Regions from separate parts of the Pseudoalteromonas sp. TP27 genome, predicted to be linked through region 3. Evidence: predicted binding sites of a transcription regulator. Region 3 holds the regulator's gene; each other region holds the start of a gene.
The links. The regulator LexA, encoded in region 3, represses DNA repair genes until DNA is damaged. The targets are predictions, from matches to a motif close to TACTGTATNNNNATACAGTA.

Region 1: the regulator LexA is predicted to act here: its motif matches at 1,017-1,036, upstream of uvrD (DNA helicase II).
Region 2: the regulator LexA is predicted to act here: its motif matches at 7,451-7,470, upstream of recN (DNA repair protein RecN).

The regions. Positions count from the first base shown of each region.
Region 1 covers NZ_JARDAK010000032.1:5,304-16,393, reverse strand. The annotation lists gene uvrD (DNA helicase II) at 1-952, opposite strand, end outside; gene PX700_RS20680 (hypothetical protein) at 1,256-1,480, shown strand; gene PX700_RS20675 (YacL family protein) at 1,597-1,965, shown strand; partial or broken gene PX700_RS20670 (dUTP diphosphatase) at 2,071-2,529, shown strand; gene PX700_RS20665 (hypothetical protein) at 2,624-3,853, shown strand; gene PX700_RS20660 (hypothetical protein) at 3,844-6,078, shown strand; gene PX700_RS20655 (hypothetical protein) at 6,084-8,759, shown strand; gene PX700_RS20650 (hypothetical protein) at 8,761-9,294, shown strand; gene PX700_RS20645 (NUDIX domain-containing protein) at 9,342-9,947, shown strand; gene PX700_RS20640 (hypothetical protein) at 10,228-10,905, opposite strand; gene PX700_RS20635 (hypothetical protein) at 10,962-11,090, opposite strand, start outside.
Region 2 covers NZ_JARDAK010000001.1:336,905-347,994, forward strand. The annotation lists gene PX700_RS01500 (nucleoside-binding protein) at 1-420, shown strand, start outside; gene PX700_RS01505 (alpha/beta fold hydrolase) at 595-1,611, shown strand; gene PX700_RS01510 (M48 family metallopeptidase) at 1,680-2,477, opposite strand; gene PX700_RS01515 (Bcr/CflA family multidrug efflux MFS transporter) at 2,678-3,880, shown strand; gene grpE (nucleotide exchange factor GrpE) at 3,916-4,527, opposite strand; gene PX700_RS01525 (HrcA family transcriptional regulator) at 4,586-5,551, opposite strand; gene nadK (NAD(+) kinase) at 5,706-6,590, shown strand; gene PX700_RS01535 (hypothetical protein) at 6,865-7,161, shown strand; gene recN (DNA repair protein RecN) at 7,494-9,167, shown strand; gene PX700_RS01545 (GGDEF domain-containing protein) at 9,538-9,801, opposite strand; gene PX700_RS01550 (IS4 family transposase) at 10,783-11,090, opposite strand, start outside.
Region 3 covers NZ_JARDAK010000018.1:6,405-17,494, reverse strand. The annotation lists gene ctaD (cytochrome c oxidase subunit I) at 1-402, opposite strand, end outside; gene coxB (cytochrome c oxidase subunit II) at 402-1,544, opposite strand; gene lexA (transcriptional repressor LexA) at 2,019-2,636, opposite strand; gene PX700_RS17275 (PaaI family thioesterase) at 2,804-3,244, shown strand; gene PX700_RS17270 (hypothetical protein) at 3,255-3,635, opposite strand; gene PX700_RS17265 (hypothetical protein) at 3,949-4,674, shown strand; gene PX700_RS17260 (chaperone modulator CbpM) at 4,750-5,070, opposite strand; gene PX700_RS17255 (DnaJ C-terminal domain-containing protein) at 5,070-6,038, opposite strand; gene PX700_RS17250 (endonuclease) at 6,281-6,934, shown strand; gene PX700_RS17245 (S41 family peptidase) at 7,034-8,653, shown strand; gene PX700_RS17240 (hypothetical protein) at 8,653-9,039, shown strand; gene hmpA (NO-inducible flavohemoprotein) at 9,109-10,290, opposite strand; gene PX700_RS17230 (NnrS family protein) at 10,312-11,090, opposite strand, start outside.

The sequences.
Region 1 (11,090 bases), on a different contig from region 3:
TAGAGATTGGCTCGCCATCGTTACCGTCGGTCCATAAGCTTTTACCCATACGTTCTGAGTTATTTTGAATTAATGCGTTAGACGCTTTCAAAATAGTCGCGGTTGAACGGTAGTTTTGTTCAAGACGAATGGTTTCAGCGCTAAAGTCAGTTAAAAATCGTTTAATGTTTTCGATTTTAGCACCGCGCCAACCGTAAATACTTTGGTCATCGTCGCCTACAATCATAATGCTATTTGTATCGCCAGCAAGTAATTTTAACCATGCATATTGAATGGTATTTGTATCTTGGAACTCGTCGACTAGCATATGTGCAAAGCGTTGCTGATAATGGCGCAGTAACGTTGGGTTATTTTTTAATACTTCGTAGCTACGTAGTAATATTTCAGCAAAATCAACAAGGCCCGCTCTATCACAGGCCTCTTGATAGGCGGCGTAAACACGCAGCATCATTTGCTCGTTAATATCGTATGCTTGAATATCTTTAGGGCGTAGAGCTTCATCTTTTTTGGCGCTTATGTACCAGCCAAATTGTTTAGCAGGCCATTTTTTATCATCAATATTCATCGATTTTAATAAGCGCTTGATCATCCGAAGCTGATCGTCAGAGTCTAAAATTTGAAAGGCTTCTGGTAAGTTAGCTTCACGGTGATGAGCACGTAAAATACGATGCGATAAACCATGGAACGTACCAATCCACATACCACCTACAGGGGCTTTTAGTGTTTCTTCAACGCGGCTACGCATTTCTTTAGCTGCTTTATTAGTAAAGGTAACTGCAAAAATACTGTAAGCAGAGGCTTGCTCAACTTGCATAAGCCACGCAATACGATGAACTAACACTCGTGTTTTACCAGACCCAGCACCTGCTAATACCAGCATGTTTTGTAGTGGGGCTGCAACGGCATCGCGTTGTTTGTCATTTAAGCCATCGAGTAATTGTGAAACGTCCATCGTTACGCCTTTTTAATCAATATTGTGGCCAGTATAACAGGTGTTTTTGTTAGGCTAAATAAAATACTGTTTTTATAAACAGCTATTTATAAAATAGTGTTCAAAACGAGTAACTTGCTACTTATTTAAACAAACGAAAAAGTGCAAACGCATAACAAAAATTGCTAATTTGACCTAAAGTTAGCAAAATTTACTAACTCCATAAATCTAGACTAATTTAACTATTTGATTTGTAAGCTTTAATAAATTGGCATAAAGTGTGTAAGTAAATAATTATAAAATTAAATAAATACAGAGGTTAGTATGGCGGATCAAGGTTCTGGCGGTAACGTAATAGCAGCATTATGTAATATATTTTTTCCTGGTTTGGGTCAATTAGTACAAGGGCGTATTTTAGCGGCTATATTTTTTGCACTCGCTATTATAATAAGTTACGCACTAATTTATGTGCTTGTAGGTTTTGTACTTGTGCCTATTATTTACTTATGGTCAATTATTGACGCCGCGCGTTATAGATCGCGAAGTTAACGGCTTTAAAGCAGAATAAAATAGCGCCCATGTGGCGCTATTTTGCTTTATATGTCCTGTGGTTTATGGGCGTTTACGTATATAATTACGCAATTAAAGATTTACAGGCAAACCCTATGGAATATCAATTTATTCGCGATCCTATTAGCGGGTTACGTATTAAAATAAGTAGCGAACATGCCATTATTGGTCGCTGGCTAAACGAAGAAATAGGCAAAGACAAAGTAGCAATGGTGCAAGCGCTTATTGCATCGGTGAGTTCAAGCTATGAGCCGCTAACGCTAAAAGGCCAAGAAATAGATTTAATATTAACGAAAGACGAAGCATTATTTGAAGCCCATGCACTTCATCAAGATAGTGAAGACCTAATCGCGTACCAAGATGACGACTTAGGACTTGAAGAAAATGGTTTAAGCAGTGGTTGTGGTTTTGAAGATTTTATTGATTTAATTGATTCTTGGCATGAATTTACTACCTCAAGATAAACAGACCCTAGCACACTAATAAAAATATACAGCAATGCACAATCAGCATTTTATCTGTATTATTACACCAACGAAATTACGCCAACCAAAACGACAGGAATTGATATGTCTGCCAATTTAAACAAGCTAGTAGTAATGCTAGAAATGCAAAACGCCATGAATACTAAAGTACATGAGCAATGGTTTACTCAAGGGTTTGAATGGTACCGCGCTATTTGGGTTGAGTGTGCTGAAATGTTGGATCATCATGGTTGGAAATGGTGGAAAAAACAAACACCAGATACTGAACAAGTTATTTTAGAGTTGGTTGATATTTTTCATTTTGGTTTATCGCTCAGAATTGACGGTAAAACTAGCTACGAAGACCTAGCAAAGCAACTTGAAGCTGAGCTTAGTAATGCTCAACAAGCGGATGACTTTAAACAAACGCTAGAAATATTAGCGGCGTCTGCTGTTGCAGATAAAACGTTTAATGCCGCTGCATTCGCCGGCTGTATGGCGCAAATGGGTATGGATATTGATGATTTATATCGCGGCTACGTAGGTAAAAACACGTTAAACTTTTTAACTATCCCCCTACACACTAAACAAGAAAACGTATCTTTTTATCACTAGTAAGTGATAATATGTTGCGCAACATTAAAATAGGTGAATAAGTATGTTAGAGATTGATTCAAAAAAATATAAGACTCCATTATTTATATGTGACGATCTTTCTCTCATGTTATTGCCTAGTTGCTTTTCTCATTCATTAACAAAGAATCAAACCATTTATGTTTTAGAAAGAAAAGTAGGAAAAAAAGGTTTTGTTACCCAGAAACTGAAAGAAAACCAGATAAAGAGAAAGCAAGTGGAATTGATATTAGAAAAATTGAGGAACTTCCTCCAATGGATAGAAGAATATGCTTTATCTAATTCAGAAGTATCTATAGCTACCCACCACAATCTTTCAAATAAAATATTAAACTATTATATAAATGACATATTGATCGACAAGCTTAAGAAAAGTGAAGGTGTTGTAAAGAAGCATGTTTCAGCTCTTAAAGCATATTATAACTATTTAGCTAATGCTGGTTTCACCAATATAAAAAATCTTATGATTGAACCCAGACTTCAAGAGCAAGCAAGAGATAATAAAAAACCTAGAACAGCTGTAAAATATTTAACACCAGATCTTAGATCTATTATTTATCAAAACACTTCGAGTATTAGAGATGAGTTGCTTTTGAAGACTGGCGGCGAAGTAGGCTTAAGATCTAAAGAAAATGTAGGCATTCTACTTAATGATTTTGAGGTCGGTAATAAAAAGCATAAAGGTTTACTTTCATTGTTTAAAGAGATGAAAGATAACCCAACTAAAGATGAATTCATCTTTTACCTTCAGGGTAAATATACTAAGTCACGGAGAAATGGATTCGGCCTGCCTAGAAATATCTTTTTCACTCGTGAGCTGTTATTGAGAATGAAAGAGTATTACGACAAAGAACGTCCAGAAAGCGACTCGGATCACTTTTTCTTGAATGACGATACCGTCTATTTCGGCACACCAATTTCAGTAAAAAGAGCATCACTTGTATTCACAGAGGTATGCAAAATTGTATTAGAGAAACAAAAAAATGGAATGCTACCTTTAGATGGTCAGCTATTAGAAAAAGATCATACACATCATGTTCTAAGGCATAGTTTTGGTACAGATAAGTTTTATTATTTAGCTGAAAGTCACCAGATAGCAATCGACAATGTCACTGCGACTTCTATTGTTTATATTACTTTGGCAAGGCTCATGGGACATAACGCCAAAGGAAAATATGCTTCTGAGACTACAAAAGAATATATTCGCTCTTGCAACATCAAAAAAGATTTTGAGGAGAAGCAACAATGGTTCTAGAAGCTAACTCTGAATTCTCTAAAAAGCTGCAAGAAAAACTGATAAACCAACAAATAAGGATGGATAAAGAATTAGCATCCAAGTCTAAGGTTGCTGAGCTAGTATTTGACATTAATGCTAATCAATTTTCAATCCCTAGCTACGAAGGTGGTGATTATGCACCTCATAATGTGACAATTTCGCCTAACACCCCAGACCACATTAAGCTTATCTTCTCAACACTTAATAGGGCTAACTACCTCGTCTTTGTTGATAATAAGGGGACTATAACTCATAAGAAGCAAGCTCATTCAACATATAAAATCTTTATCGATTTTATGTGTTCTGAACCCTTTGAAAAAAAAGATCGAATCAAGATTTTAAAAAAATTTGAAACGCATAGAGTGAACATCGACAAAGTTAAACCTCAAAGTTCAGGCCTTCATGCTATTAAATCAATGATTAAGCTCGCTATTGAAGATGAGTGGTTCAAAGAACAGCTATCTGAAGCGCAATATGCCTACCTTTTTACACTGTCAAAAACAAAGCCAGCCCCTTCTTCCGAGCGAGACCAGATAAACTTGGCTGCTTGGTTTGCTCAGCATACTTGGTTACGAAGAGATGATGTTGGTATAGGGCATACATTGTTTTCTCGATTAGCATCACCAAAAGCTACGATAAAATCGTTTAGTATTACTATTGAAATTGCAATGTTAGAAACATTGAAAGCAAAGGAAGCATTAATAGCGTTATTTCTTGATGCCCCCATCACATCTGATGAAATACCGGTTGAGCGACCAAGAGCCCAATTTCCTGTAAAAAGCGAGCATGACGTACATGTTAGAAAGTGCTTTTTAACAACATTTGATGTTTTACGAGCAGCATATCATTCATTAGAAGAGCCATCTGCTAATCTAAAAACAGCTATCAAGCTGTTTCTTTCCGAAAACATTCGAGAAGATGACTTAAAGCGCTATGATGAGGCCTTTTTTAGAAATAAGTCCGCTTTCAACTCACCTTCAATAATCACTTCCAGAAATAAGTTATTTTTTTCTGTGTTTTTTTTGCATGAACTTGCTGAATATGTGCATAGCGGTAATAAAGAAGAACTTCAAGTTCCAGCCAGCCAAGGAGAGCACTTACTATTTCACTGGCTTATGGCAACACAAACCGTTCAAGCATCTGATATCGCAAAGTTATCTGGAAGTAACTTTCAATTTATTAGAAGGCGAAACGGTAAGATCACACATATTAGGAATGAGTATTATAAAGGACGTGCAAAGACTGTTCATAAACCAAAGGAAATAAGCACTAATACAACCCTAGGCAGTGCAATCCTTTTATTCATTTTACAAAGAACACCAAAGTACGATAATTCAGCTAAATTAACTGGGTCATTGAAAGATGTCGCAACAGGAGTGTCTTTTGCGAGATTTATAAACTTCCTAAACACATATCTAAACGAGAAAATCATTACTCAATCAGATAAAGAGAAGTCATCACTCGTTTTTTTAAAGGCCATAACAAAGCTACTTGATAATGGTATTAGCGCACTAGGGAAAAACAGAACTGTTGAAGAGTTATGGGAAAATTGTGATACACCATGCAAACGACATTTATTTAAACCTTCTTCAATCAAAACAGCGGCAGTTTATGCGTCGTCAGATAATTTTAACCCAACTCAACTGACTAACTTTCATTCTCATACAAATAAAACAGAACGAAATGACTACCTAACACCAAATAACGAAGAATGGATGAATAACACAGGCTTAATAACAAGAGCTGTAATACAAGATCTAACCGTTAATCTTTTTAAGGCATCAGAATCTGAAAAGCAGGCGTTTAATTCTCAGTTTACAAATGCTTCAGAATACATTTCAGCTAAAACAGAAGAAACACTTACTAGAATGAAGCTTGTAACAGGTAAAGAGGACGGGAAAGTAAATGATTTAGGCTTTCTAACCAGTTATAAAGATGTTGATGAGCCAAGCGACACAATTTATCTCGTTGACTCACCAGAAACAGTAGTAAAACTTAGACATTTCTTATCTGAAGTAAAAAAGAAGCATCATATATTGGCTAAAAACTCCCCTGAGTACCTATTAATGACAGTCCTTCCAACAGTTGAATGGGTAGAAAAGTTGTTTGAATACCAGCGTTTCTCAACAAAAGACAAAGGTGAGAAACTATATAAAGAACTTGCCTCAATTTTACCACCATTATTTAGCGCACACATGAGGTAGCAATCATGCAAAGAAATCTACGAAGCATAAAAAAAACAGCATATGAAACGCTTATTCAAGAAATGAACGATATAATGGTATTGCACAATGTAATTGATAATTGCTCTTTCACTGACGACAAGTGGCAATTTGAAAGTAATAGTATTGCCGGTATTTTCGAGTTGGATTTTAGTCTTTTTAGTTTTCCACAATTTAATGGGGAAAGAGTCTATAAGGTTGTATGTCATGGTGCAGAAATAGAGCTTACGAATCAAGAGTTTGCAAAGGTTCTTTTTCTAGAGCATTTAGATAAATCGGCAACGCTTTATTATTACCATCGAAATGGATTTAACTTTATAGCAAAAGTATGTTCTTTTTTAAAAAGTTACAATGTAGATGCCATTGATAAAAACAATGTTCAAAATTTTTATAACTATGCATTTAGCCATAAAGTACACACTAACAATATAGTTAAAAGCTTCTCTCCTCCAGCTTTTCAATCATTATCTGGTAGTGCCTTAAGTTTAAACAACCTTGTTCAATACCTAAAGCTCTACAATGTTGAAGGGCTAATAGGCGGCATTACCATTGATACCGAGCAAGAAGCTTTAAACACAGCTTGTAGCACTTCTTTAGGAATGAATTTAAGCGAGTATCAAAACGGGGATTCATTTAACTATTTAGGCTTAGACATTGGAAAGCACTATATAGATCATTGTGGTAGCTTATTTGAAGAAAATATTCAGTATGCTATAGCTGCTAGAATTACATTAAATGAAACGATACATGAAGTTCAAAGAGATTTAGAGCAAGGAAATTTAGAAAGCATTCAGCCTATAGTCGCCCAAGCACTCATGGGGGAGAAATTAACTGACTTACCAGCTCACCAAGCGAGAGTTTGGTCAAAGAAAAAGTTAGAGCAGATTTATGATACATCCCTTAAAAACTTCATTAAAAACTATAACCAGTTTGCCATTGTGGCCAGTGCGTTTAAGTTAGATGTTATCAATGAAATAATAGCAAAAGCTAAATTGCCTGACAGGTATGACGCCCAAGAGTTCGTGCGCTCTATTTTATTCGCGAGGTTGAACGATAAAAAAATCAAGAAAGAAGAGAGTATCTTTAAAGAATATCTAGCCGTTTTAAAAGCCAACGATGAAGATCCAGATATTGATTTTAAAAAGCTTATATCAATATGTAATAAGACGTTGAACACCTTCAAACAGACATTACCCAATAAGCCTAATGAGGCTATAAAACTCTGTCAAAAACACAGTAGTCGAATCTGTATAGAATCAAAGAGTGATGGTGTAAGAAAATTTAAAGCTGGTTTAAACATGGTCATGGCCTGCGGAGCAACACTTGTAGTAGGGCTGCTTGGTTGGAGAAGAAGTGAATTTGGGTTTTCACTGAATAATATCAATTTAAAGATAAATGAAACCGTCTTAGATAATTTTTATACATCACTTAGGTTTATGGTTAACTGGACTGTTGAGAAAACAAGCGGAAAAACAAAACTGGATAGGGAAATCACTCAATATGCATACATTGTTATAGACCTATTAGCTAAGTTAAATGAATCTGAAAGTAACTTGCCTGCAATCTATTTTGCTTCAAAATCTCGCAGTAAAGGTACAACTCCATCTTCAGAATCATCGATGTTCATTACCAACCTGGTTGATTATGCATGGCCTGATTTTATTCGAAATTACTCAGAAAAAGAAAAAATTCTCAGTAGCAATGATGAGCAATTGAGAATTGATTTCGAGAAATTAGAAAAAGATTTGCCAATATATATTCTCTGTCAAACTAATAACTCACAATCATTTATCACAAAGATAGAGTTATACAGAAATGGAGAGTTACCTGAGTTAGAAACAAAAATATTCGATGATAAGTTAACTTTAAAAACAAAAGAAATGTTAAATGATGTGAGTATTGAACTAACTCCATCAGATATAACTAAAATTCGCTCGCAACTATTACTGGATGTAGCTTATCCGACCCCTCATGCATTCCGTCACATTTGGGCTGAGGCAGCACTTAGAAGGTATAGAGGAGATATTGGTAAGTTTATTCGAGCTAACTTTAAACACTTAGATGAGTCTTTTTTCATGGCATATTTGCGTGACAAAGAGACGAGTGCTTTTTACCAGATTGCAAAAAGAACTGTCATAAAAGACATTGTTAGGCAGCAGTTACTTTCATTGACTAATAATGATCGAATATTTGCAGGTGCATTTGATCACATGTTAACAAAAGCCGTACATAGTACAAAAGTAGTCTCTCATGAAGAGTACATTGCATTAAGCAATAAGATCAGCGAAGAGCGTATTATAAATATAAGCCCTAGACCATGGGTAACGTGTATGCTTCGCGTCAATACAGAGCGTTTTGCAAAATGCTCTGAAGACGGTGTTCCCCAACCACATAAAGCAGAACCTAAATTTTGCTTGGGCTGTATAAATGCCAATATTTCAGAAGGGAATTACAATGGCATTATGTTTTATATAAGTACAGATATTAGAGCATGTCGTAATGCAGCTTTACCTAATTTCATTAGAGAAATGCATGAGCCTGTAGTTCGTGATGCACTTAAACGAATAAGAGAGCTCGCTAGAAACACAAACAAATATAAAGAGTTTATTGAGTACTTAGAAGAAACTTTGAATATTTCCAAACAACTAAATAGAGCAGCTTAATATGAATATTGACGATTACCTATCTAAATATTTAGATACCAGTGAATTGCCAGAAGAGGCTAAACCTGAAAAAAGCTCTAGACCTGACTGGGCAGAACCATCCAAAAGATCAGGTAAAGCCTATGATGCTATTGAAAGTCTGAAAGGAAAAAAGATAGCATTTATTAAAAAACATGGAAAGAAATCAGATTACGTTACTAAAGGTAATTACTTAATAACTAAAAAAGAAGTCGCAGAATTAGTCGGCCCAAATGTAAAACCACAGCCTTTATTCTACAGTAAAACAACGTCTTATTGTGAGGCTCTCTTAACGCATTTTAATAATGCAAATGATGAGCTTAATGCCTCAAAAGAAAAGCGAATATCGAAGAAAGGTCGTGGTCTTATGCAGAAAACTAAAGAAGAACTAATCGAGCAGTTGAGAGCCGAAAAAGAATCGAAAACAGAGGAATTAACATCACTTGTAGATGATGTTTATCAGCGCACATTAGATAACATTTCCTTAGACATGAAACGAAAGCTAGGCCTTTTGTAAACTAGTAAAAATAACAACTTTAATAAATTCAATTGTGGTAAATAAAAATGAACAAAAAACATCAAGAACATATAGTTTGTATCAAGGCTTCAGCTGTTGAGCATAGAGAACACGGTTTTGTAGATTATGAGTTAAACCTAGCAGACCTTATGCTAGGACAAAGAGCGATGCTCGAAAATGATGAAGATTTTAGGCAAGTACTACCTATCTCTATTTTCACGCACAACGGCAAAGTATGGGCTTATGAAAGAACGTCTAAAGGCGGAGAAAGCCGTCTTCACAACAAGATTGCCGTAGCCGTTGGTGGTCATTGGGATATGGACGACATTATTACAAAAGGTGGCATCATAGATCTTGAAGAGTCACTTCAAAAAGCGATGGAAAGAGAGCTGTTAGAAGAAGTAAAACTATCTTCAACAGTTGTTAAGTCTACTAGATTAAAGAAGATGATTTGTGCTGATGATACTGAAGTAGATCGTGTTCATATGGCTATGATTTATATGCATGAGCTAGACGGAGAAGGTATCGAATCAGCCGAAGATCAACTAAAAACTGTTGGCTTTGTCTCTCCCCAAGAGTTATTAGACGGTGACTACAATATTGAAGTGTGGGCCAGAATTGTATGCGAAATTTTGGTATCAGACCAAGTTTAAAACCGTTTTTAAATCATAAGAAAGTTAAAGGCCAAACGACATTTCAAATAGAAACGTGGTTTGGCCTTACCCACCCCTTTCCCTTGTTGCTCAGGATCATTTCAGCTACTTAGCGTACCTTTCACCTAGCCAATGGCAAATCACAAAGCACCTTTATGTTAAATGCGACTACAGCTTAAAAAGCTATAGTGGCACCGCAAAGCGAAACATAACTAGACGGTTGTATTTCCAACCTATAGCGGAGTTTTACTCCAGTTTGGTTTTGGGTTTAACTGATTATCTAGTTTTGGGTTGAAATGTCAATTACATCAGGCAAATGAATACCTTCTCTCATTAGATAACGCCTGATACTAAACTGTAGTTCCTGACCTGAATACACGTATTTATTACGAGAAGAAAATCGACCTTCTGCGAGATCTAAAGCTAGCGAATCAACATGCTGTATTAGCTCTTCTAGTGATAATAGTTTAGGCGCACCTTTTGATACCCAATTAGCATCTTCACTGTCACTATGCGATAGCTTATCAAGGGAATCGTTATCTAAAGCATATTTTGAGTCGAAGCCTTTTCTACTCTGAGAAACTATATAGTAATTGTCACCTTTTCGAAAAATAAGGAAACGGTGAATGGCTATATTTAGCTGTTTTCTGTTAACGCAAACACGCTCTCTTAGAGCATGCTTAACGATTAAATCACCAGTCAGCTTAATGAAAAAGTGCTTATCGTCCTGCTTAATAGTCAACAAATGTTCAGATTTACGTTTTAATTGCTCACCAAACTCTTTAACAAAGAAGCGCATTTGCCGTTCAGTAGCAAGAACTCCATCATTTAACCAACGACTAACCAAAGATACAGACTTAGCACTCAAACCGGCTTTAACAGCTATATCTTCATTTCTCATACCTGAATCTTTAGCTATTTTTACAAGTCTTTTGGTGTCCTTAAATTTTTTATCCATGTTTAAAAGCTACTCCTTTGGCTGGTAGATATTACATTATCTATCAGCCTGCTTAGTTAGTCATCTCCAATATAGTCATCATTATTGGGATTATGGCAATCTGCCCAGTCGTCCATATCTGCATCGTTGTTCGGATTATTAATATCTGACCATGCATCCAGTTCTGATTGCGACATATCTGATGT
Region 2 (11,090 bases), on a different contig from region 3:
AAAATGATTAAGTATTTACCAGGTGTTAAATTAAGTTGGGATGTACCTGGGTTTAACTTTTTTCAAACTTTAGTAACTGCCTACATTGATGACAGTGAAGGTGTGGCTAAAGGCGGCGCGCCTATTGAAACAAATAGCTGGATGCTTGATGTAGCGTTTGAATACCCTTTTACAATTGGCTCGCAAAAGTTTAGCTTTAAAGGCCACGCTGAATACATTGCTGAGCGTGAAGATGAGTTTGGCAACGATGTAGAAGCTTGGATACTCGCACAGCCTATTTTAGTGTGGGATATGGGTCATGCCATGCAAATGAAAGAAAACACCTTACTACTGGGTATGGAGCTTCAGTACTGGCACAACAAACTAGGTACTGAAGTTACTGAATCGGTTCCGCAAATACATGTTGAGTGGACTTTTTAAACACCTCGTATCCATTTTAAATTATGTAAATTTTAAGCGGAGCTATACTTTTAGCTCCGCTTTTTTGGTTAACCTAAAACATTCAATTGAACAGGTTTAAATACTTAGTTATTGTTGTACTTCTTTTTAAGCCAACTTTTAAGCCAAGCGCTCGCCTTTAATAGGAGTTACTGAATGTCGTCGATTAAAGTGATTTGTTTTTCTACTTTATTGTTGCTAACCAATAATGCCTTAGCAGGTACCTCACAAGATACATCCGCCCTTTCTTATGATGCACTATTAAGTAATTACCAGTATGATTTTAAAGTAAATTACTTTGCATTTGAGTCGCAAAAGCAATCACTAAAAATGGCATATATTTACCTAAAACCAGTTAAAGCTGGCATGCCTGTTGTTACACTTATGCATGGTAAAAACTTTAACGCCGATTACTGGACTACAACAGCGCAATACCTACAATCTTTAGGCTACGGCGTGTTAATCCCTGATCAAATTGGTTTTGGTAAGTCGTCTAAACCTACTAACTACCAGTATTCGTTTGCGGCGCTTGCTCATCATACGCGCGCATTAATGGACTCGCTTAATATAAAAGAGTCAGTTGTTATTGGGCACTCGATGGGCGGAATGTTAGCAAGTCGCTTTGCGTTAATGTATCCAAATACAACTACGAAGCTAATTTTATTAAACCCTATTGGGCTTGAAAACTACCTACAATATGTTGATTATAAAGATACTAATTTTTTCTATAAAAACGAGCTTTCAAAAACACCGGAAGGCGTAAGAAAATACCAACAAAAAAATTACTACGATGGTAAGTGGAATACAACATATTCAGCCTTAACCGACTTTATAACAGGGCAAATACAAGGCCCAGATAAAGAAAAAATGGCGTGGGTAAATGCTAAAACATACGACATGATTTTCACCCAACCTGTAATAACCGAATTTAAAGATTTGACTGTGCCGGTTAAATTAATTATTGGCACACGAGATAGAACCGGTCCTGGTCGTAACTGGAAAAAAGACGGTGTAGATTACGAGCTCGGCCGTTACGATAAGTTAGGCAAAAATGCCGCATCACTTATCCCTAATGCTAAATTATATGAGCTTGATAATTTAGGTCATTTGCCGCAAATTGAAGATTTTGATCGTTTTAAAGATGTATTAAAAAAGGCGCTTACAACTAAATAGAGGTGAGTACTGAATATAAAAACCCCTGTAAGTAATTACTCACAAGGGTTTTTATTATAGAAGCTAAATTACAACTTACACTGTGGGTTTTTACCCTGCGCTTTAGCAGTGCTTTGCTCACTAAGAGCTTTACTCATTTGTGCTTGTAAGTCTTTAATACGACTGCTTGGCGCTGGGTGAGTTGATAAAAACTCAGGTGTTGTACCACTACCTGCTGCACTCATATTTTGCCAAAGCGTTACCGACTCTTCTGGATTAAAGCCAGCTTCAGCCATTAAATCTAAACCAATTTCATCAGCTTCTGACTCGTGAGAACGGCTAAATGGTAAAACAACACCGTATTGCGCGCCTAAGCCTAAGCCTTGCATAATTTCGTTACGATATTGAATGTTACCCATTTCAAGTGCTGCACTACCAAGCTGCATACCTGTATCTAAAATAGAGCTTTGTGAAACACGCTCATTAGAATGCTCAGCAATTACGTGCCCTACTTCGTGTCCTAGCACTGTTGCTAATTGGTCTTGGTTCGTCGCTATTTTTAATAAACCCGTATGAACCCCAATGTAACCACCAGGTAGTGCAAAAGCGTTAGCAGATTCATCTTCAAATACAACCACCTCCCAATTTTGCGACGCGTATTCTTTTGGTAATACAGCCACTACTTTTTCAGCAATGCAATTTACATATGCATTTGTTTTTGCATCTTTATTAATTGGTTGGTTTTTTTTCATATCTGCAAAACTAGCAGTGCCCATCTCACTCATTTGTTGATCTGAGTAAAGCGCTATTTGTGTGCGCCCTGTTGGTGACGTTTTACAACCGGCCAAAACGGCTGTCGCTAATACTGCAAGTACTAGTTTTTTCATGGTGATTCTCTTAAGTTATTAATTAATTATTTATTGCTTGTAGAATAGCAAACACAGTGCCAGTTTAAAATCTTTGCTTTATATACACTATATTAAAAAGATGAGATAAGACGATAGACTTAGCAGGCAAACTAAGTTTATCCAAATACAATGCCCTGTTACACTATAGGCCTTGTTTTTAGTGATTGTTGAGTTTACACATGGACGCCTCAGCCTCGTCTTTTAATACCCGTATTTTATTACCCTTATTAGCCAGTATTGTGGCAATTACTCCATTGGCTATTGATATGTACTTGCCTGCTATGCTGGTAATTGCAAACGATTTACAAACTAATATGCCAAATGTTCAAATATCGTTAAGTATTTACTTAGCGGGCTATTCTTTAGGTATGTTATTTTTTGGCCCAATTGCCGATCAAATTGGCCGTCGCAAGCTTGCACGTATTGGCTTAACCCTATTTGGCGCAAGCTCACTTGCTTTGGCATTTACAACCGAAATCCATGCGTTTTGGACACTTAGAGCGGTGCAAGCATTTACAGGAGCTGCGGCAACCGTAGTCGTACCGGGTATTATTCGTCATATTTATCAGCAAAATACGGCTAAAGGAATGTCCTATGTATCGATGATCATGATGGTAGCACCGTTAGTAGCTCCCTCTGTTGGCTCATTTATTTTAGGCTTTTCTGTTTGGTCGAGTATATTTTTAGTACTCGCTGGATATAGCTTTTTAATATTGGTGTTTGTACAAGTGTATCTAATAGATATACCTATTCATAAAAATGAGAAAAAAGGCCTCGCGTTATTTTTTGATAGCTATAAAACAGTGCTAAGTAATAAAGATGCCCGTGCCGACATACTCAGTTCTATGTTTGTATCGTTTGGATTTTTTTGCTTTTTAACCTCAGTGCCTTTTATTTACTTAGATTTATATAAAGTATCGGAACAGTTGTTTGGCGTATTGTTTGCGTTTAACGTAATGGCTCTGATGTTTGGTAACTTTTTAAATACGCGAATAGTGCCTAGGCTTGGCTCTCGTAAAATGCTCTATATTGGGCTTGTATGTGGGTTTGTATCGGGGCTTGCGCTGTTAACATTTAGCTTATTGCACTTATCACTTTATTATATTGTGGCTGCTATTGCGCCATTAATGATGAGTTTAGGCGTCACAGCAAGTAATGCAGACTCGCTAATATTAATGAAGTTTGAAAAAAACACAGGTACAGCAACGGCCGTAATTGGCACACTTCGTTTTGGTAGTGGCGCATTAGTTGGCCCGCTACTCGCTATTATGCATGCAAAAAGCGCAGTGCCATTTTCGAGTTTAATGTTTAGTGCTGTGTTACTCACTATGCTCGTACAGCTAATTCACTATAAAAAAGACAAAAAAAATGCCTCTTTATGAGGCATTTTTTATCAAAGCTAATAATCTTAAATTAATTAAGCGTCAGCAGCTTTAGAAACCATAACCATTGCAGGGCGTAATAAACGACCGTTTAATGTGTAACCTTTTTGCATAACAGCAAGTACTGTATTAGGTGTTACATCGTTACTTGGTTGAATTGACATTGCTTGATGAAAATCTGGATTAAACTGCTCACCTTGTGGGTTTACAATTTCAACACCAAATTTAGAGACAGCATCATTAAAGCTCTTAACCGTCATATCGATACCTTCAAGTAACGGCTTTAATGTTTCATTTTCTTTGTCAGAAAACTCAATCGCGCGTTCAAGGTTATCGATTACAGGTAGTAATTCGTTAGCAAATTTTTCTAGTGCAAATTTATGCGCTTTTTCTACATCTTGTGCTGCACGACGACGAATATTATCTACGTCTGCGGCTGCACGAACAACGCCATCTTTTTGATCGGCAATTGTTTGCTTAGCGGCTTCAAGCTCTGCATATAGCATCGCTATTTCGGCTTCAGGGCTTTGCTCTTGCTCTGAATGTTGATCAGCGGCTTCAACTGCTGCTTCTACATCAGCCTGCATTTTAGAAATTTCTTCGTTTAATTCTACTTCTTGCTCAGGGTTTTGTGTCTGCTCAGACATAAAATACGTGCTCCAATTCTTTTCAACTGCGGTAATTATGGGGATTGAATAAAAAGATTCAAGAGTTAGATGTCTCAATTAATTTAAATTCTTGAATTATTTCTTCAATCTGCGCTGATTTAGGGCAAATTATACAAAAGCGGCTTTGATATTCTTGATTTTGAAAGTAAGGCACGCTTATTACAATCAATTCATCGCACTCAGTAAAAGGTAATTTTTCGCTATTAAGTACCGATACACCATTTTTAAAAGCAAGCTTATCTTCTACATAATTTAAAAACGAAACACCAATATTTAAACTTTGTTCGCAGTCTATTTGTTTGTAGAGGTAATTTTCACCAACAACAATACTATTATCTGAGCCTAACTTTTGGCTTAGTTGACGCGTCCATTGATTAAGCGAATCGTGACAATTTCGAGGCGCTGTATTTGCCATAGCTTGCATACGGTATAAACCTTCCATTAAGGTTTGCTGGCTAAATACGGTATTTAACCACGTGGCAAATTGATAACGAACGGAGTCTGACGAATCATGAGGTTTATCAATACAAATATTATGACTCTGCCCTGCTCTATCGATTAATAAAATAAGCCAGTCGGTAGAATCAAAATCAAGCACTTCTACTCTAAATACTTGCTGCGAACTGGCTTGTGGTAAACCAACACAACAACATACTTGATACTTTTGGCTCAAGCCATGCGCGAGCTCAACAAGTTGTGACTGCTGTGGTTGCCAATAATTAGCAATATCAGCAAGCACAAAAAATTCGTCAAACCAATAATCAAACCCTTCATTTGTCGGCACTCGCCCTGCGGATGTATGAGGTGAGTACAATAAGCCCACTTTTTCTAAGCGAGCCATAGCATTACGTACCGTAGCCGAACACACTGCCATGCCTTTAAGCTTAGCAACTTTTGTTGATGGGACGGGCAAACCCTCACCATTACAGTACATGTTCATAACAGCTGAAAAAATTTGCTGATCTCGTGGGTTTAGTTTCATGGTATCTACATCTTGTTGCATGAAAGAGATATCGGGGCGTTTAGTTGTTTTTCAAGTCGTGCAGCTAACTCACAGTGAATAAAACTGATGGTTTATAATATTGCTATAATCTGTATTTTCAAACACTTCTGTTTTGAGTTACTCTACAATTATTAAATCTCTTTGTGCGTACATTATGGACTCTCCTTTTAACACCATAGGCCTAATTGGCAAACCTAATCATCCGGGAGCAGCGGCTACTCTGCAGCGTCTACATACATTTTTACTTGCGCTTGGTTTTGAGGTAATAGTAGAAAAACGCACAGGGAGTCAATTAGATAATATCCCTTCAGACAAACTCGTTAAATTAGTCGACTTAGGTGAACAAGCCGATTTAGCCATTGTTGTAGGCGGTGACGGTAACATGCTTGGCGCAGCACGCGTGCTTGCACGCTTTAATATTGCTGTTATTGGTGTGAATAGAGGTAACCTTGGCTTTTTAACTGATTTAAACCCTGAGGGGTTTGAAGCGAGCTTAGAGCAAGTCCTCAGTGGTGAATATCTTGAAGAAAAACGCTTTTTATTAGAAGTAGAAGTATATCGCCATAACGAATTAAAAAGTGCAAACTCAGCCGTTAACGAAGCGGTACTTCATGCCGATAAAGTAGCGCACATGATTGAGTTTGAAGCCTTTATAAATAATGACTTTGTATTCTCTCAGCGCTCTGATGGTTTAATCGTATCAACCCCTACAGGCTCTACAGCCTATTCGCTATCCGGTGGCGGGCCAATATTAACGCCAGAGCTAAATGCAATATCGTTAGTACCTATGTTTCCTCATACCTTATCCAGCAGACCTTTAGTGGTCGATGCCGATAACGAAGTACGTTTAAAGCTAAGTTTAGAAAACACAGACAGCCTTCAAGTAAGTTGCGACAGCCATGTCGTGCTTGCCGTATTGCCCGGCGATGAAGTAGTTATTAAAAAAGCTGATAAACAGTTGCGCTTAATTCATCCAAAAAATTACTCGTACTACAACGTTTTGCGTACAAAACTCAATTGGGGTAGTCGTTTATATTAGACTTCTTCAACAAGCTCGGTGGCCGACTTATATTTAGACAGTCAACATAAAAATAATCGTCTCAGGAAAGTAGTTAGCAACACATGGTTACTTTTGCTTACCGTTAAACTTATCACTGATGGGCACCGCGTTATTTACGTTATGCCTAATATGAAGAGAAAATACACAACGAAAAATTCAACCTGAAATACAAATTCCTCTAACTTTATTGCCAAAAGTTAAGCAATAGAGCAAAATGCTGGCTAAAAATAATAATTAATTGTATCAGGAACAAATGGCAATGGGTTATGCCGTATTCTTTGCTTTACTACTATTAATTACGCTTTTAGCTAGTTATATAAAAATCGAAAGTAATCGTAAAAAGATAATAGAAGCAAAAAGAAAACTCTTTCATGAACGTACTACTCACGTGAACCTCTGCCTTAAAGCAAAGCTTAATGAATTACTTGATGCTAAATTGATTCGTCCAAAATACATTTCTCGCATCCAAGCTATTGTAAATAATTTTTTGTTGTTCAAACATATACAGAAGAAAACTTACAGCGACTTGAAGATACAACAAGGTTACTAATAAATACTTTATCTAATGAGTTAATTAAAACTAATCAAACAAGCTTTATTCAGCCATTAATTGATAACATGGAGCGTTTTGTAGCAGAATTACCTCAGCAAGGAATCCACTATAATAGAGAGTTTTATATAAATACATTACCTATGCTTATAGCTCTGCTTGAATCCAAAAATAACACGCAACCTATTGATAATAATAAAAATGACTTTCATATAACCTCCGATACAACATTAAGCCATGATGTAAGCGTTGTGTAGATAATAAAAATTTAATTTGCAAAAACCAAAAACACTGTATAAATTAACAGTTAATTGACTGGATGGATAAACAGTATGTTAATTGGTTTAGAAGTTAAAAATTTTGCAATCGTAAGTAATTTAAGCACTGAATGGTGCAGTGGAATGACCGCGATCACAGGTGAGACTGGCGCTGGTAAGTCTATTGCTATTGACGCCCTATCGCTATGCTTAGGTGAGCGCGCTGAAGCATCAGCAGTTCGCCCAAGCTCTGATAAAGCAGAAGTATGTGCACAATTTGACTTAACAAATTTACCACTTGCTCAAGCATTTTTAGAGCAACATATGCTAAACAATGGCGATAATGAATGTTTATTACGCCGTGTTGTCTGCAAAAATGGCCGTAGTAAAAGCTATATTAATGGCAGTGCGGTTACTGCATCGCAATTAAAAGAACTTGGTCAATATTTAATATCTATTCATGGACAACATGCCCACCAACATTTATTAAAAGCTGAGCATCAGTTACAGCTTTTAGATGCCTATGCAGGACATCATCATTTAGTAAACTCAGTAAATAAAAGCTATAAACAGTTTGCTAACTTACAAAAAGAATTTAAGCACTTAGAACAACAACAGCAGCAACAAGCAGCGCAAAAGCAATTGTTAGAGTATCAAGTTGCTGAGCTTGATGAATTTGCCTTACAAGAAAATGAGTTTGATTTAATTGAGGCTGAGCATTACAAACTAAGTAATAGCCAAACGATATTAGAATCGTGCCAACGTGAATTACAACACTTGTATGAAAGTGATGAGCAAAATGCTTGTTCATTACTACAGCATAGCGCTCAACAATTTACTGAACTGGCTCAATATGACGAAAGTTTAGCAAGCGTGGCTGCACTGCTTAGCGAAGCGGCTGTACAAGTTGAAGAAGCAAGCCGCGAAGTGCGTAATTACACTGAGCAAACAGATTTAGACCCTGCCCGCTTAGGTGAAGTAGAGAATAGGTTAAGTGGTGCGATGGATTTAGCACGCAAGCACCATATAAAGCCACAGCAATTGGTTGAGTTTCATCAATCGATTGCTCAAGAGCTCGAGTCAATAAGTAATAATAGTAATCGCTTAGAGCAACTAGAGTCAGAAATAGAAAACGCGTTACTTACTTATAAGCAAGCGGCTGATCAGCTAAGTAAAAGCCGCTGCGAGTATGCTAATACACTTAACACACTAATAAGTGAAAGCATGGCTAATTTATCAATGGAAAACGGTGTTTTTGAAATAGCCCTAACTCAAGAGAGTAATCGTACACCAAACAGCTTAGGCTTTGATAATGTATCTTTTTTAGTATCAACTAATCCGGGGCAGCCACTTCAACCATTAGCTAAAGTAGCATCAGGTGGTGAGCTTTCTCGTATAAGCCTTGCTATACAGGTAATTATTGCCCAAAAAGTAACAACCCCAACGCTTATTTTTGATGAAGTTGATGTCGGTATATCAGGCCCTACCGCATCGGCTGTAGGTAAATTATTGCGCCAGCTAGGTAAGTCTACTCAAGTAATTTGTGTTACTCATTTACCACAAGTAGCTAGTAGTGCGCATCAGCAGTTTTTTGTAGCTAAAGAAATATCACAAGGGGAGACGTTTACTCATATGCTGCCTTTGAATAAAGATGGCCGTATTAATGAAATAGCCCGTTTACTTGGTGGCGACAATGTAAGCAAAACCGCTAAAGCAAATGCTAAAGAACTAATAATGGCTCACGCTTAATGTGTTAGTAAATAACGTCTTCAAGGATTAAATAATGCACAATACCTTAGTTGATTTTTGTATAATTTTAAGTTGGTTGTTATTAGTACTAAGCACCTGTTTAATTATATTTAGTAAATATAAACATACTTGTTTTAAACAACGTTTATTTAGGTTTTTAAATAGCTTTTTAGTTTTTCAACTAGCCGTTGTGGCCTATTACTTTTCTAACGAAAAGGTAAATGGGCTAAGTGATTTAAGCATTAGTTATTGGGCTTTAATTACAATGCAAGTTACGTGTAATGTAGTTTGTTATTTGAGCGTAAAACGCAGAAAAGCTAAAATAAAGCCATCCCTTGATTCGTTTTCAATGGACTAATGCGCATAACAATTAAGAGGAGCAAGTTCTGTTTTTTCCTTGCTCTTTTGCTTTATAAAGTAGTTCATCCTCGCGTTTGATGTCGAGGTCTATAGGGCGCTCTGCACTAGCTGGCGTTGCGCCAATACTTAGTGTTAAATTTACATTCTTTGAAAACAAACCCACAGCGGAAGCGTTAAGAGAGTTGTGAATTTTTTCTGCAACTTGCTCTCCCTCCCGAGCTGTTGCATTTGGAGTGACAATTAGAAACTCTTCACTGTCCCAACGTAAAGCAATCGCATTTAAAGAATGCTTCCCTCAAATATTTTAGCCAAGTTGATAAGTGATCCACCACTGAAATCGTGGCCAAGTTGATCATTAGTTTTTAACGTTATCGACATCAGCTAATAAAATTACAAATAGAATATTATTATTTTTATTTTTAAACTTACTCTTAATAATCAAAAGGTTATTAAGAGTAAAACGATGACTTGGCAGACCAGCGAAAGGGTTTATAGTTGCTGAAAAATTATTTTTTGACGCAAACCATTTATTTTACTGCTGTATTCTTTTTTGAGTATTCATAATAGTTGATTATTGACGCGACAAATATAAGAGTGAGAGCAAATACCAATTAGGCAAAATTCAGGGCCATAGCTACATATATTAAATATATTAGCATAGCAAAATCTAAAAAATCGCCGATAAAAATAAAACTATATCAAATGGCCTCCCTTAAGTTCGCGCATTAAATAAGCCATATGAAATACTCATATAAGCCCCGTACTCTGTGCTAGTAAGAGTTAAGTAGAACATAAGTGCATACGGCGTATACGGTGCGTATGGTGCGTATGGTGCGTATGGTGCGTATGGTGCGTATGGTGCGTATGGTGCGTATAAATTATAGTGACAGACTTCTCTACCCCCTACTTATATTAGACACCAATAAATAAACAAACGACTAAAGTACATACTAAACAATAGCTGCTGTTAAACGCTAAGCTAACTATCTAATACCAATCTGCTTATATATGGGGCCTATTTAACGTTAAGAAAATTACGCTAGAACTAGGCAAAAATTTTTGTATCTAGTTGTTCTCGGCAATTGCTCCCTGCATTGCTCTACCTCCTGCATCCATGCAGTCGTAAATAAAAAATTTTTAACGACGTTATAGTGCAATTTAATTCGTTAAATTGATCAAAGATTTATGCAGGTTGGTATAAAGCATTGCTATAGACCCTATCGAAGAAAAAAGTCGAACTATGAGCTAATGCTGTTCACTTAAGGTGAATGGCTTTTTTATTTCTAGCGTATCGCTGCGGTCTTGGCCTGACTGAACGAGGAAAACTTCGCCCCCTTCGAGGCTCTAGAATGAGGCTTTCTGCCATCGCATAAAAATATTTTAATTGACGTGGTATGGCTCCAGGTGTTGAATAAGGTAATCCAACAAGCAACCTCATTATTTGAGCTAAACTACCATTGAAACTCAGTTGGTACGGTAAATAATCACTTTTTAATGTGTGACACATTTTTACCATCTGATATCGCACCATATTATAAGTAAACAACACTCCCCACAGCTCTT
Region 3 (11,090 bases):
CGATGCAAGTAAGATTAAAAATGCAAACGGTAAAATCCAAAAGCTCCAGTTATTCATTCTTGGTAATGCCATATCTGGTGCGCCAATCATTAGTGGTATCATCCAATTAGCAAGGCCTGTAAAGGCCGGCATAACCGCACCAAACACCATAATTAAACCGTGTACTGTGGTCATTTGATTAAAAAAGTGAGGATCGACCAGCTGTAAACCAGGTTGAAATAATTCAGCCCTGATCACCATGGCCATTCCGCCGCCAATTAAAAACATGGTCAGCGAAAAAATTAAATATAAACTACCAATATCTTTATGGTTAGTTGTATAAAGCCAGCGTTTAAAACCTTTTACAGGATGATGAGCATGGTGAGCTTCATTGGCGTTAGGTTGTTCTACTATGCTACTCATTAGTTCGCCTCCACTTTGGCATCAATTGCTGCCTGTATTTGACTCGGCTGAATAACATCACCCGTATCGTTACCCCATGCATTACGTTTATAAGTAATAACAGCTGCTAATTGCTTTATAGATAACTGCTTAGCAAATGCTTGCATTGCCGTACCGGGTCGCCCATGAATAACTACATCAATGTGATCTTTTATATCGCCAAGCACTATCGGGCTTCCTTTAAGTGCAGGAAATACACCCGGTAACCCCATACCTGTAGGTTGATGACACGCCGCGCAACTGGCCATATACACTTGCTCGCCTAAAGTCATTAACTCTTCTTTAGGTAACGTTTGATCAAGCAGAGCAGCGTCGGCCAGTGCTGCTTTTTGTTTTGCTTGCTTTGCATCGGCTAGCCATACTTTAAAGTCAGCTTCAGATTTAGCTTCAACCACTACGGGCATAAAGCCATGGTCTTTACCGCAAAGCTCAGCACATTGACCTCGGTAAATACCTTCTTCATTAATATTGGTCCATGTTTCGTTTATAAATCCCGGGTTAGCGTCTTTTTTCACAGCAAAATCAGGTACCCACCATGAGTGAATAACATCATCAGAGGTCATTAAAAAACGTACTTTTTGGTTTATTGGCAGTACAAGCGGTTTATCTACTTCAAGTAAATAATTAGGATTTTTATCTGCAAGATTCGCTATTTCGTCTTGAGGGGTGGATAAAATAGAATAAAATGCGACGTCTTCGCCCATATATTCATAGTGCCATTTCCATTGCGAGCCTGTAATTTTAATAGTGAGATCAGCTTTGCTGGCATCTTCCATTGCAATTAGGGTTTTAGTGGCTGGTACTGCCATAGCAATTAAAATAACGAATGGAATAGCTGTCCAAAGTATTTCTACTTTAGTGCTTTCGTGAAATTGGGCAGGTACAGCCCCTTTAGATTTACGGTGATGAATCAGTGCCCAAAACATAATTGCGAACACTATCACCCCAATCACACAACATATTATAAATATGGTCATGTGCAGCTGATATACATTATTGCTTATATCGGTTACGCCTTTGCGCATATTGTACTGGCTGTTAGCCAAAACATGCTGCGGAAAAGCAATCAATACAAGCCACAAGGTAGAGGTCAGTTTACCCATGTGACGGCTCCTTTGATGCTATTGCGAGTGCAAAGCGAAGAGGCATACGGCTTAAACGCCAATTCGTTATTTTTATTATTTAACCAATCCTGTTTTTTTGATTGGTATCACTGTCCCAACAAAGAGTTTGTATATTGTGTGTTCTCAAAACTGAAAGCTGTGAGTTATTGTTAGTTCAGCACACTAATGATTAGCTAAAAAATGAGCAACAAGCAAGCTTTAGTATAAAAAACAACCGAGTAATATTTAAAAATTAGTCAAGTATCTGCAAGCATATCGACTATTTAATATTCAAAAAGCGAGCAAAACAAAGGGGTGTAACACATGAGGAAGGAGAAAAGCATGAGTGAAAAAAAGTTTACAGCTTAAATAATTAGTTAGCTGTTTAAGATATATTTTAGTACGAATTTTAAAACAAAAATGCGCACTAAAAAGTGCGCATGAATAAATTGATTGCTTAAAGCAATCTAAAATCTACATCCAATCGGCGTTTCTTATTACGCCAACAGCTAGGCCTTCAATGTTAAAAGACTCATTTTCAAGGTCTACTTCAATAGATTCAAAATCGTCGTTTTCAGCATGAAGTAATACTTTACGACCCGCTTTCTCAAGACGTTTTACAGTTACGTCTTCATCTACGCGGGCAACAACAACTTGCCCGTTTTCAGCGGTTTGAGTACGATGTACAGCAAGTAAATCACCATCCATAATACCAATATCCTTCATGCTCATACCATTAACGCGTAGTAAAAAATCGGCGGCTGGTTTAAACATTAATGGATCGATTTTACAATGACTTTCAACGTGCTCTTGCGCCAAAATAGGTGAACCCGCAGCAACACGCCCTATAAGTGGTAAACCTAATTGTTCAGGCTCTTCTTCTTCAATTAATTGAATACCACGGCTTGCACCTGGTTTCATTTTAATTGCGCCTTTTTTAGCAAGTGCTTTTAAATGTTCTTCAGCAGCATTGGCACTTTTAAAACCTAGTGTTTGCGCTATTTCAGCACGTGTAGGAGGCATACCAGTGTCTTTAATAAAAACTTTAATTAGTTCGAGTATTTGAGCTTGGCGGTTCGTTAATGGTCGCATACAACTGGTTTTCCATACAGTACATTTAACTGTGAGTATATACAGTTAAATAAAAATCGCAAATTTAAATTATGTCTTAAAATAGCCAAAGTAATTTCACTTGTGTACATTTTAGGGATATAACTAAAGCTAAGTTTATAAATGATTAAAAAGGCAAAGGAGTCGTTATGAGTATTTGGTATCAACCTATTACTTTAGAGTTTTGCAAACAGCTAGATGAAGGTATAAATGGTCAAGGTACGCTGATGAAAACTATGGGGATAGAAATCACAGAAATTGGTGATGATTACTTAGTTGCAACTATGCCTGCCATACCTGAGCATCATAACCCAATGGGAATGGTTCACGGTGGTGCTAATGTTGTACTTGCCGAAACAGTAGCGAGTTATGCCGCTAACTTTGTTGTCGATTTCACAAAATTTTACTGTGTAGGGCAGGAAATTAGCGCAAGCCATTTAAAAGCATCTCGCAATGGTACTTTAACTGCCACGGCAAGAGCATTTCATATTGGCAAACGTAGTTCAGTATGGGAAATAAAAATTACAAATAGCCGCAATGAGCTGTGCTGCGTATCAAAAATGACCGCAGCAGTCGTAGAGCGAAGATAGTTACTTATAGTTACTTTTCGATTGGGTAAATTGTAATTTCCATACCCGCACCAATCGCAGATATACGTAATAATGTATCTGCATCTAATGCTTGGTTAAAGCACTTAGGAGATGTGCCTGATTCAAAACCAATATCAAACGTTCTACGTGAACAACCTAACCATTGCTTTAGCGCGTTACGCGAACACGATTCAATAAGCTCACATATATGGTTTATTGCTTTATCAGGCGTGCTAACTTCACCTGTAGCTTCAATACGCGCTAATTGACGGTATTCGTCTTTGTCATAATGTAAAATCGTAGCGACTTTCTTCAAATCTGCCACTAGCAAACTAATATCTTGCTTTGATTCAAGCTCAAGATCTACATTTAAAAATTGAATTTCCGACATCGTTTCGTATTTATCCTCTAATAATTTCATTGCAAACTTTAACGCAGTTTTACCGTTATACCAAATCAACTATGCCCTATTAACCACTTTATATGGATATTTCGCAGCTTTTAAGTATTTTTTAGCATTTAAAGCTAGCTGGATATCAAACATCCAGCTCAATTAGACAAATAAGTCATGTTAGGAATTTAACTGTAATCTTTTTTATTTTTAAATGATTACAGTAAGCTATAGTTTAAACTGCGACAAAATGTCGCAGTAACTAATCCCATTAATGTAATAAACTAACCTCTAAAAATAATAAGACTAAAACATGAATAAAAAAATATTTAAACATGCGCGCAAGTTTCATAAATGGTTAGGTTATTTATTAGCACTACAAATTTTAGCATGGTTGCTAGGTGGCTTAGTTATGAGCGCAATTCCACTTGATAAAGTACACGGCAAACATTTAGCAACAAAAGTCCTTAGTAAATCATTTACACAAGCCGACTACCCAACATCACTTGATAATATTACGTCGCAAGTCGCTAACCCAACACAAATATTATTTGAAGGCTTTTTAACTACACCACTTATTACCGTTATTAGTAATGCCGAGCAGCAAAGCTTTAATGCCCTTACAGGAAGGCCTTTTGAGCCACCTACAAAAATACAAATTACTGCTAATGCTAAAGCACACTTACTTATTGACGCTCAAGTAATAAGTACAACCCTACTAAAAAAGGGCACCAGAGAAGTAGGATATAAAACCAATGTTTGGCAGGTACAATTTGACGACATGTTGAGTACAACACTTTACTTAGCTGAAAGTAACGGCAAAGTAGTGACTATTCGCAGCACACTATGGCGAATATTCGACTTTTTTTGGATGTTACATATTATGGATTACGATGAGCGAGAGGATTTTAATAATCCACTGCTTATTAGTTTTGCAGCAACCAGTGTACTTTTTTGCCTAAGCGGGATATTACTACTTATAAAAAATATACGACTAAAGCGATTAATCTCAATTAAAAGTAAGAACAAATCAAAATAGTCATATTAATTTTTAGGAGCTAGCGCACTCTCATTAAAGAGTGTGCAATCGCTAAACACTGATATTAGAATAATTTTATTCCAAGTGGTTAAATCGACTCAAATGTCGTTTTAACATTTCGTTTTCTAAAATCAACTCATCACGCTCATTCAGCAATTGTAAAATTAACGCTATTGCCGACCAATCTAACGAAAAGTCATGCTGAATACGGGCCGCTTTTTTGACTAAGGTTACTGCAGATACCGTAAATTTCCATTCTGCAACATGCTCTCCTTCAATAGGCACAGCAATACTATGTTCAACTAGCTCATATAAAATTGCTTCGTTAATATCACTACTCAAACATAGCTCTGTACTGGTAAGTAAATCTTCTTTTTGTGTCACAATAATTTGCATTATGGTTTACTCCAGTCGCTGCGGGGATCAAAGTGAGCTTTTTCGGCTAATTCTTCCCAAAGCTTTTTACTGGTTTCATTAATAGATGTTGGATTAACAATTTTAAGTACAGCAAATAAGTCACCTTTGGCTTTTTTACTAATTAATCCCTTACCTTTAATACGCAAACGTTGACCAGACTGGCTATTAGGCGGAATCGTTAGTTGAATTTTTCCTGTTAATGTCGGCAAATTTATTTTTGTGCCAAGAGCCGCTTCCCATGCTGCAAGAGGGACGACTATATTTAAATTATGACCTTCAACATCAAATAGTGGGTGAGGCACTAAACTAATTTGTAAGTACAAATCGCCATTTTGTCCATTCGCAGACCCTAATCCACCTTGCCCTTTTAGTCGAATTCGCTCGCCATTTACTGAACCTGCTGGAATTTTCACTTTAAGTGATTTTTTAATTTCAGAGACACGACCACTACTATCTCGCTGCGGTAACATAAACTCAACAGGCTTAACGGTATCAACTAAAGTTTCTTCAAGAAAAATTGGGAACTCTATTTCCACATCTTGTCCTTTTTGCGCGCGAGCAGCGTTACTTCTGCTTTGCCCTGAACGATCAAACCCACCGCCTCCGCCAAACATTGAATTAATGAAGTCAGAAAATTCCTCATCAGTTTGCGGATCACTTTGCTGATAATTACCTTGTGAAGAACCAGCGCTACCGCGATAATTTGTTTGCTGCTGACGAGCACGATTTTGTTGATGGCGACGTAGCTCGTCGTATTTTTTACGTTCTTCTTTGTTATGGATGACTTCGTAAGCTTCTGCTATTTCTTTAAATTTATCTTCTGCTTGAGGCTCTTTGCTTACATCTGGGTGATATTTTCTGGCTAACTTTTTATAAGCTACTTTAACCGCTTTATCATCTGCATCAGGCGATATCCCAAGTACTGAATAATAATCAACAAATTTCATTTGCAATCCAAATCCCCATATTGAGTAAGCTTTAAGCATACTCCTTAACTTATAATATTGTGTAGCTAAAATACAATAAATAGTAAGAAATAAATGAATAGTAAAATAACTTTGAAGAAAAAATTAATTAGACACTTTTTAGTAATATTCCTAGTAATATAAGTGCAGGCCTTAAGTTAACTTTATCTTTTATCTTCAGGGCTTTAAACTAGGCATTCCTGTAGTTCACATTTGTGATGGATATGACTCGATTTATTCTGGCCTTGTTGGCTTGCTGTGTGTGTGTTTCGGTATCAGCCGAACAATTTACCCGCTTTTCAACCGCTAAAAGACATCTAATTAAAACCCTACCTGATAACGCTAAAAGCATTTACTGCGGCTGTGATATTAAAAAAGAAGGTAAAAAACTAACCCCCGATCCGACTAACTGTGGTTACATTCCTCGAAACACTCTTACCCGCTCAGGCAAAGTAAATGTGCGAGCTCTACGTATTGAATGGGAACACATTGTTCCAGCCTGGGAATTTGGTCACCAGCTACAATGCTGGCAAGATGGTGGGCGTAAAAACTGCCGTAAAGTAAGTGCTAAATTTAGAAGAATGGAAGCTGATATAAATAACTTGGCGCCGGCTATCGGCGAAATTAATGCCGATCGCTCTAATTATCGCTTTGGCATGCTTAGCGAAAACGCAACACAATATGGCCGCTGCGAAGTAAAAGTAAACTTTAAGCAACGTGTAGTAGAACCGCCTGTTTATGCACGAAAACGTATAGCTGACACCTACGCTTACATGCAAAAAACATACGGTTTAAAGATATCAGATAAACAGCAAAAATTATTTAATGCATGGCAAAAGCAAGCATTCGCAGATACAAGTAGTGCGAGCAAGCTCTAAGCTTTAACACTCATTTACATAAATCAAAGTTATAAATATTGAATAAACGAGCGAGTGTTGTAATATTTTAAACAACTTATTTACAGAAAGTCCTTAATTATGTTTAAAAATAATAAAACCTCGCTTGCCATTTTTGCAGCACTTTCGGGCTTTGCTCTAACAGGTTGTGGCGGCGGTAGCGGTATCGACGCTGCTCCTGTAGTTACCACGCCGGTTACAACACCCATAAGTAACACTTCAACATGGACTGCAGGTGTATTTGAGCAGTCTAACGATTTAAAAAACTTTTGCGAAACACCCCGCACAGGTAACGATCCCTTTAACAACAACGACCCTTACCCAGATAAAGTAGGTTCCGCCCTTTACGAAAAACTTTGGCTTCGCTCTTGGAGCGATGAAACCTATCTTTGGTATGATGAAATTGCCGATAACGACCCTGAAAGCTTTGCTACAGTCGCCGACTACTTCGCTCAATTAAAAACAGAGCAGCTTACCGACTCAGGTGCAAAAAAAGATAACTTTCATTTTTCAGAGCCTTCTGAGGATTACTTTCAAGAAGCGCAATCGGGCGTTACTTCTGGTTACGGTATAAATTGGGCGTTTATTGGCGATACAGCCGATCGTATTTTACGCGTTGCTTATCTTGAAGATGATTCTCCAGCTAGCAATAAAGGCTTTCAGCGCGGTGATACCGTACTTTCAGTTGACGGCGTTAGCATTAATACCAATACAGAGTCGGGTGTAGACACACTTAACGAAGGTTTATTTAGCCCAGCTAACGGCGATTCACATACTATTGTTGTACGCAGTAACGATGGAACTGAGAAAACATTTAATGTAACCGCTGGCAATATTGAGCAAACACCTGTTCAAAACGTTAAAACAATTACAACCGCAAATGGCTCAAGCGTGGGTTACATGCAATTTAATAGCCATATAAGTATTGCCCAAGAAGGCCTTATTGCTGCGGTAAATAAGTTTAAAACCGATGGTATTGATGAGCTTGTAATAGACTTTAGATATAACGGCGGCGGTTTATTAGCGCTATCGGCACAATTGGCTTATATGGTTGCCGGTAATGCTAACGTGAACAACCGCTTTTATTATCAAACCCAACAAAACGATAAACAGCCCGTTGATTCGCCTTTCCCATTTATTGATGAAGAAATAGATTACTCTACTTTTTTTAGTACTGGAGAAAGCCTACCCGATTTGAACCTATCGAAGGTTTATGTATTAAGCACATCAGGTACCTGTTCGGCATCAGAAGCTTTTATCAATGGTTTAAAAGGTATAGACGCAGAAGTTATTTTAATTGGCGACACAACCTGCGGTAAGCCGTATGGCTTTACCCCAACTCATAACTGCGCAACAACTTATTACACTATTCAATTTAGTGGTGTAAATAGTAAAGGATTTGGTGAATACGCTGCAGGTTTTACACCAACCTCTACGCCACAGTTTGATGCCGATGTGCAAGGCTGTGAGATTGAGGACGACTTTGATCATCAATTAGGCGATAGTAACGAAGCTGTTTTAGCCACTGCATTATTTCATGTCGAAAATGGCAGTTGTCCAATTAGAACGACTACTGTAGCAAAAACAGAGCCAGCTAATTTTTCAAGCTCTCGTGAATCTCTCATTCCTTTAAATATGCCTGAGCAATTTACCCAGCGTAATATGGACTTAACGTGGCCAACACTGAGTGAGGAAAGGTAATGGCTAAATTATTACTCCCATTAGCTACATTACTCGCTTTAGGCGGATGCCAAGGTGTAAAAGATACCAGTATAAATAGTGAGCCAGCTAAACCCGCTATATTAACGAGTGTTAACCCTAGCGTTGTTGCAACACTACAACAGGCAATTCAACACGCTAAGGGAGGCGCATTAGTAACGCTTGCCGATTCGGTATTTACTAAGCGCAGTGAGTTGCTAATTGATCATGCAATGAGTAAAAGGCCTGATGGCAGAGTAATTATGGGGGCGCATAATATAAAATCTGAAAAGTTTATTTTGCAAGTACGTAATAACCAATGCGAACTTTACTATCCTAAAAAAGAGCTTACTACAGTACTTGAAGGTGTTACCTGTAAAGAATTATAAGGCACTCTAAAGTTTATAAAAAAGGCGCGCAGCATATCGCTGCACGCCTTTTTCTATTTTAAAGCGTTATTACAAGTCTTGATGCGGACCAAACACTTCATAATGAATCTGCTCGTTTTTAACACCTAGCTCAAGTAACTGGTTTTTTATAAATGCCATAAAACCGGCAGGACCACATAAGTAAAAGTCGCCATTACTCAATGGTAGCTGTGCTTGTACTGCATTTAGGTTCATTAACCCAGTAAAGTCAGCGCCCTCTGTCGTTTGGTTAAACCACGTCATTGTTTGTAAGCGGTTATAAACTGCATTTAACTCATTTAAATATTTTGAAAACGAATGCTGCTGAGTATTTTCGCAGGCATGTAAATACATAACCTCTTGATTAGAATTATCACTTAATAGCGTTTCAAGCATAGCCAGCATTGGTGTTTGCCCAACACCTGCTGAAATTAGTACCGCTGGGTTTGTATTATTACGTAAAAAGAAATCCCCTGCCGGCGGGTATAGCTCAACAATAGTGCCTTGCTCTAATGAGTGTAAATGATTAGACACCATGCCAGGCTTTGGCTGTAGCTCTTTTTTAACACTAATACGGTAGTTTTTAGCGTTACTTTTTTGTGAAATAGAATACTGGCGAATTTCTTCATACTCAGCGCCCTCGGGCTTAACTTTAATACCTAAATACTGCCCTGGTTTATGTGTAATAACAGCTTCGCCATCAACTGGCGTAAGTGTAAAGCTTGTTACTAATTCTGATTCAACTTGCTTGTTGGTTATTTCAAACTGGCGAGTGCCCGCCCAACCACCGTGTTTATTTTTACTGTGCTCATACAAAGCAGCTTCTTCGGTAATACAAATATCGGCAAGTACGCCGTAAGCTTCGCGCCATGCGTACTCAACATCAGGAGTAAATTGCTCAGGAATAAGCTCTTTTAGCGTACCAATTAAATGCGCACCTACAATAGGGTAATGTTCAGGTAAAATATTTAAGCTGGTATGTTTATGGTTAATACGTGCCAGTGCTTCTTTTAATACGGCTAAATTATCAATATTTTGTGCATACGCAGCCAATGCATTAAAAAGTGCAAATTGCTGACGACCTGTATCTTGATTCGCCATATTAAAAATATTTTTAAGCTCAGGATTATGGCTAAATAAACGCTTATAAAAATGATCGGTAACAACCGTACCCGCCTCTGCTAATAACGGAACGGTACTTTTAACAATCTCAATGGTTTTATCAGATAACATATGTTTTTTCCTATGGATGAACTAACCACGACGCCCATCAACACGACGCCGCGTTAATATAGGTGTGCAGTGAATTAAAAATAATAAAAAAGCCACTAACCACAGCAAAGCACTTATTTGCCAAGCAAGGTGAGGCCCAATAATAAAAGGGAGTAATGAACGAGTAATAGCGGCCACAAACAAAAACGCAAAAGCAACAGCCATGTAATGAGGAATGCTAAGTGTACGCCCTGTATGACCATGCGATACACGCGTCATCATTGCTAAAATCATCATACCTATTGTGCCAATAGTGATGAGGTGCAGCGCATCTTTAAACTGTATTGCACTACTATAAAAGCTAAATGCAACCATCATTAAACCAACACCTAACGTAAGGTACGAAAAATGCAAAGACCATAACAAAGGTACTCTCAATACCTTGCTATCCCACCAAAAACCAGCCCTAATTAAGTGAAGTACAGCAACAATTGCAATAACTAACGCAGGATTAATAATGTTCAAAAATAACTTATTAATAAAAAATACAGTGATAGCCACAATAGATAAATACATCACCGCTTTATCTATTTTAGGAGTACGTACTTGCTTGTTTAAACCAAGACCTTTAGCGGTAAAAAATGGTAAAACACGACCCCCAACAATGCCAACTAGCAAAGTAATTACCAGCACTGCAGTATCAACTACAGCAAGTGCAAGCTGCATGTTTTGCTTTATAACGAGTATTAAATACAGTGCATTGAGCGTACATAGCACAGCTAAAATAGCTAAAAATGGATAGTTACTTTTACTACTCGCTT